2 regions of the Lysinibacillus sp. G1-3 genome follow, and region 2 is predicted to be linked to the other one. Evidence: a T-box and tRNA genes for the amino acid it is inferred to sense, from the RefSeq annotation. Region 2 holds a T-box; the other holds one or more tRNA genes.
The links. A T-box is a leader RNA that pairs with one kind of tRNA and senses whether it is charged. The one in region 2 lies ahead of argS (arginine--tRNA ligase), so its partner is inferred to be a tRNA-Arg.
Positions count from the first base shown of each region.

Region 1: it encodes a tRNA-Arg, which carries the amino acid that the T-box ahead of argS (arginine--tRNA ligase) is inferred to sense. The anticodon was not compared.

Region 1 is NZ_JBWHYQ010000017.1:4,855-8,141, forward strand. Features, by position in the region: gene ACVYAD_RS17915 (LemA family protein) at 1-180, opposite strand, end outside; gene ACVYAD_RS17920 (spore coat protein) at 394-1,008, shown strand; tRNA gene ACVYAD_RS17925 (tRNA-Arg) at 1,439-1,513, opposite strand; gene clpP (ATP-dependent Clp endopeptidase proteolytic subunit ClpP) at 1,953-2,543, shown strand; gene ACVYAD_RS17935 (hypothetical protein) at 2,505-2,798, opposite strand; gene ACVYAD_RS17940 (HPr family phosphocarrier protein) at 3,078-3,287, opposite strand, start outside.
Region 2 is NZ_JBWHYQ010000002.1:117,877-121,163, reverse strand. Features, by position in the region: gene argS (arginine--tRNA ligase) at 1-1,546, opposite strand, end outside; T-box leader at 1,650-1,869, opposite strand; gene ACVYAD_RS02590 (FAD-dependent oxidoreductase) at 2,029-3,287, opposite strand, start outside.

The DNA.
Region 1 (3,287 bases), on a different contig from region 2:
AGATTCTACTAAGTTCGGAATCAAATCGAAGCGACGTTGTAACTGATTTTCAACCTGAGCCCATTTCGAATCAACGCCTTCCTCGGCCGTTACAAGGCTATTGTATTTTGGTATAAATAGTAAGGACATTACAACTAAAATAATAACGATAATTCCGATAGGTCCAAATATTTTTTTCAACTTTAAAACCACCTTCGCTTTCTTTTAGCTATCATTCAAAATCAGAAATACTATTTATTTTGATGATGAGCCATTCTTTTCATTACCACTAATGTGCAACAAAAAAAACATCTCTATTCTACATATAAGCAAACGCATCAATACCGTATGAAATTTGTCTAACGTGCCATACTTAATATGTAACAAAACTATGATATATAGGAGGCGCTTTTTTTGACACAATCGTTTCAAAATGAATCATCAAACCAAACATCATTCAACCAGCAACAAAGCCTAAATCATGGTGGACATGAGGTAATGGACATGCATGAAACAATTGGCGAAATCATTGCTGGAATGAATCAATCCATCTTTTTACGTCAACATGTTAAGGATCCGGAGTTACTTAGCATTTTGGATCGCCAATATAATTTCACATTAGGTATGTATAACACAATTGTGGAATCATTTAAAACAGGGCATGATCCTACTGTACCTACAGGACGCTATCAAATGGAGACAGGAAATGATTTTAAATATGGATTAAATCCTGGCCAACCTAAAAAGCCTATGCAAAATGCAAGCGAGCTCAACGACGAAGCAATTTCTGGCTTCCTATTAGGTGCTCAAAAAGGGGCAGCAAAATGTATGACTGCTGCCGCAACTGAAACTACAAACCCTGTAGTTCGACGAGTTGTCGCTGATAGTATTCCCAACTGCATTGAAATGGCATACGAATTATCTATTTACCAAAATATGCATGGCTACTATCAAGTACCACAATATTCTCAACAAGATATGCACACGATGCTTAATTCGTTCGACACAACAACAAATCCCCTACATTAATAATAAAAAAACAAGAGCAGCCCCATATGTGATGTATCATCACAAGGGGCTGCTCTTATTTAATGAACTATAAATTTTCCTCGCTCGTTTTGCGGACTACAAAAAGCTTCTCTCTTCAACCACTAGCCAACACGATCTCTAACTCCACGGTCAAAACCCATTGCACATGTTACTTTTTTGCAAAAAAAAAGAATCCCCTCAGATAGGATTCTTTTTTTCGACTAGTATAACTAGTCTTCACGTACAGTATGTTCACTAAAAAATAATTTGGAGTTGTTGCTTTTTTGAAGGTTTGAAAGGAACAGATACGGGAATAATGCCTACTAGGTAATATTCCCATTAATTTCCCTCTCTTTCTCCTCTAAGCAGGCTGCTAAACTACTTATTAGGAGAATTCGAGTTATAAAAATATATTAAATAATCAGTAAAATGGCGCCCTCGGAGGGAATCGAACCCCCAGTGCAAGAACCGGAATCTTACGTGTTATCCATTACACCACGAGGGCAATTGAGCACAAAAAAAAAGTACCCACTAGGCTTAACAAAAAGCATGATGTAGATAATCCTCATTTGAAGCATACCTGACAAAATAGTGTACTGTACTTTAACTTATGACCTTATTCATTATACAAACGTATTGCTCATAATTCAACTATAGAATGTAAAACATTTAAACTTTTTTTATCTTCATACAGTAAGTGTCAAAATACCTAGTAAATAAAATGTAGCCACCAATGTACGTCACGCATTAGAAAGGAATTTAATGTACGGGCTTCAGGCGCATCATTTATCTACGTAAAGGTAAAATTATTTTAATTTATTTCACTTTAACAGGGTTAATATTTGACCTTCCCTGACTATAATGTGTATGATAAGGATACAGCTGAATACGATGGAAGTTTTCAGCAAAAGTATTCGAATTTAGTTTTCTAAGGAGGATTTAACATGAATTTAATTCCTACAGTTATTGAACAAACAAGTCGTGGTGAACGTGCGTACGACATCTATTCACGACTACTAAAAGACCGTATTATCCTATTAGGAAGTGCAATTGACGACAACGTTGCTAACTCAATTGTTGCTCAACTCCTATTCCTACAAGCAGAAGATCCAGATAAAGATATCTTTCTTTATATTAACTCACCAGGTGGATCAATTACTGCCGGCATGGCAATTTATGACACAATGCAAATTATCAAGCCACAAGTACAAACAATTTGTATCGGTATGGCTGCATCTATGGGTGCTTTCCTACTTGCAGCTGGTGAACCAGGCAAACGTTTCGCATTACCGAATGCTGAAGTAATGATTCACCAACCACTAGGCGGTGCACAAGGTCAGGCAACTGAAATCGAAATCGCTGCAAAACGTATTTTATTCTTACGTGAAAAATTAAACGGTATTTTATCAGAACGTACAGGTCAACCACTTGAAGTCATTGCAAGAGATACAGACCGCGATAACTTCATGACTGCTGAGCGCGCAAAAGAGTACGGCTTAATCGACCAAATTATGGATCGCAACGACCGTAAATAAAAAAGACGAAAGGCATCTAAGGTTTATTCCTGAGATGTCTTTTTTGTTTGCTTTGATGGGTCTACCCTGATTCGGTCTTCTTTCCGTCGCTTTGGATCTTCTATCCACGATTTTGTCGTTTCTATCCACGACTTCAGTACTTCTATCCGTCGCGGTCTTTTCTTCCGTCGCTTTGACCTTTCTATCCGTCGCTTCGGTATTGCTTTCCGTCACTTCAGCTTTTCCATCCGTCGCTTTACCCTTTCTTTCCGTCACCCCGCACTTTCCATCCGTCAGCCTCTTCTTTCCGTCGCCTTATCTTTTCTTTCCGCCACTTCACCCTTTCTCCCATCGCTTCGACTTCGACTCTACTCCCTATCACTTCAATCTTCCTATCCCTCCCGTCGACGATCGATACAGGATAACATTGGCCTTCATTTTAAGTTGTACAAATATCCAACAAAAATAGGACTTACTTTTTCAATATGAAAGCGCAAAAAAACTGCCCAATATGTAAGTTTTACCTCTTGGACAGTTTCTGCATTATGCGTTTTATTAATCTTCTTTTTCAATTAGAGCTGCTAATGCTGTAACCGCTTGCTCAGCATCGTTACCATCACCGCTAAGGACAACTTCTGTTCCTTTTGCAATGGCTAAGCTCATAACACCCATAATGGATTTAGCATTTACTTTTTTCTCGTCTTTCTCAAGAAAGATATCTGCGCTAAAGCGATTTGCTTCTTGTACAAATAGCGCTGCTTGTCT
Region 2 (3,287 bases):
AATATTTATTAAATTGACGCGCTAATTGTAAAGCGTATTTAGCAATTTGTGATGGATCTGCTAGTTCAAAGGCGTTAGCAATTACTTTCGGAAACTGTTCGAGTAATAAAATAACAGGCCATGCTTGCTCACCTAATGGTTCGAGTGATACTTCATAACTTTGTGCATCTGCTTTTACCAAAAGAGATGCAATACGTGCATACGTATATTGAATATATGGCCCTGTTTCACCTTCAAAATTCATCATGTGCTCAATAGAAAACTCAATATCATGAACACGATCATTTTTCAAATCATTAAAAATGACCGCTCCTACACCAACCTGTTGTGCGATACTCTCTTTATGCATTAGATTTGGATTTTTTTCCTCGATATTTCGCTTCGCCGTAGCTATTGCTTCTGTTAGTACATCTGTTAATAGAACGATCTTTCCTTTACGCGTCGACATTTTTTTACCCTCTTTTAAAATCATCCCAAAAGGCACATGTTGCAAGTCTTTTGCCCATTCATACCCCATCTTCTCAATGACCTTAAATAATTGGCTAAAATGAAGTGACTGTTCATGCCCTACAACATAAAATGATTTTTTAGGGCCATATTGTTGTTTACGATAAAAAGCAGCTGCTAAATCACGTGTAGCGTAAAGCGTAGCACCATCAGTTTTGGTTATTAAGCATGGAGGCATATTGTCTATTTCAACGACATGAGCACCCTCGGATTTCACAAGCAGTTCTTTTTCTTCCAACTCCTTAACAACAGCAGCCATTTTGTCATTATAGAACGCTTCTCCAGCGAATGAATCAAAGCCAATTCCAAGCAATTCGTAAATGTTTTTGAATTCTTCGAGTGATGCATCTCTAAACCATTGCCAAAGAGCTAACGTCTTTTCATCCCCATCTTCTAATGCTTTAAACGCAGTACGTGCCTGTTCATTCAGTGAATTATCCTGCTCCGCTTCTTCATGGAATTTTACATAAATTTCTAGCAGTTCCTCTATTGGGGCAGCTTCAATCGTCTTTTGATCTCCCCACTTTTGATATGCGACGATTAATTTACCAAATTGCGTTCCCCAGTCACCCAAATGATTAATGCGAATTGCTTTGTAGCCGTTTTTCTCGGCAATATTAGCCAAAGCATTACCGATTACTGTTGAACGTAAATGGCCCATAGAAAAAGGCTTCGCTATATTAGGTGAAGAAAAATCCAGTACTATATTCCCTTTTGACTCTTGTTGAGTCCCGTATAAATTTTTCTCTTTTACAATTTTGCAAAGAACTTGTTGAGTAATCGTTGGCTGATGATAAAAAATATTGACATAACCACCTACTACTTGAATTTCTTGTATGAAATCGCAGCTTATATTATTTTTTATGTCGGACGCGATAGTGTGAGGGGATTTTCTTAGTTTTTTGGCTAATGTAAAGCACGGGAATGCCAAATCCCCTAATTCCAATTTTTTTGGTTTCTCCAGTAAATTTTGAATTTCAATAACTGACAGCACATTATTTAATGCCACAGCTATACTTTTTGCAATTTGTGTATTCATATTCATTCTCCTCCCGTTTTCTTGTAGACAAACAAAGTGTCCGGATTTTGAATTGTGCGCACAATTCATACTAAATGAAGATAAAAAAAGCCCTCGTCTCTAAAATAGAGACGAGAGCATAGTTATCCCGTGGTACCACTCTAGTTGCCATATAATATGACCACTTTCCATTGTTAACGGGGTGACTCCCCGATATTCTCTACTACTAATTCGAGAACCTTCTCCAAAGTGCGTTTCATTTATGGCTTCTGCATTAGGCTCACACCATCCCTAATTCGCTTTCCAGTAACTCCATAAACTACTCTCTTTATCGTCGAATTTATCTGTAATTTCAAAATATTTTACAGGAGTTCTTTTTTTTAGTCAACCGTCTTTTCATTTTTAAATAATTGAATCGATTCCAATGGAGCACTTAAAGTGATAGAGCATATTACGAATACATGAATGCGATAACTATAAGGAAAAGGAACATTCCCCACTAATTAGTGGGTATGTTCCTTTTCTGAATAATGGATGACATCAGCCATTATGGCATACAACTCTTTTAATTTTAGTTCCTTGTTTTCTGTTAATCTTTTTGCTAATTTTTCACTGATAATCCCTTTTTCAAGCAATACATCCCAGTTATTATCACTTGACTTGCCTACTAATACTTCCGTCAAGAATTCTGCAACTTCATCTCTTTTAATTGGGCTTTTTTCTTTTTTAGCTACTTTATAGATAACGACATCCAGCTTATCCTTTAGCTCGTTCATTTTCTCTGGACTAACACGTTGAACGCCCTCTTTTAGCATTTTCGCAAACTTAATCTTTGTTGCCATATCTTCAACATTTAAGTTATTCGAATAACCACCGACAACAAGACCGTAATTGATTAAAGTTTGAATAGATTTATCATACCATTCATCTTTATAAGGATAATCCATTTCAAAAGAATCTACAAAGGCTCCTTGGTTCTTCAAATCTTCCCGTAAAGTATTGATGAGTTTTTTGTCCTTGCTCAATGCTCTAAAGGTTACGTCTTCTTTAATCGCTAATGCTGCTGCTGCTCCCGCTGCTTCACCTGTCACCATACCCGTTGGAACGACACGTGCACTCCCCGCTGCAAGTGATGAATAACCTGCAGAACGACCTACAACAAGCAAGCCATCGATTTCTTTCGGCACTAAAGAACGGAAAGGAATGGCATATTGTTTTGGAGCTGAAATAACATATCCATAATCATGAGGCGTTTGCGCTTGTACATCAACTGGATACGCAGCTACGCCAATGCTATCCCAATGATCACTGTTCTTCCAAACATCAGACATCGGTAATTGGTATTCTGCCCAAATATGTCTTGTTTCGCGGACGTATAGTTCCTCCGGATAACTTACAACTTCTGCATTTTCAAAACCAGGAAACTTCTCATGTAAATATTTTAAAATATGTTCAGTCTCTTTCTTTCCTTTTTCAATTGCTTCCTGTTTGGAAAGTTCATTCAAACCATCGATTCCGAAAATTTGTAAAGCATTAATATAATATTCATCATCTACTTTTGCTAAATTCAAGCCTCGTAATCTCGTACCTTCTTGTACTGGCTTATAGTCATCATGAAGCTTTGTAAAGCCCCACATAACTGAATCATTTAGGTGAGCACCACCAAAAGTATTTGAGTTTGCTTCTTTTTTCACCTTATCCCAATCAACATTTTTTAAATGTAGCATCAAGGTAACAGCCATTCTCTTATCCTTAATACCAA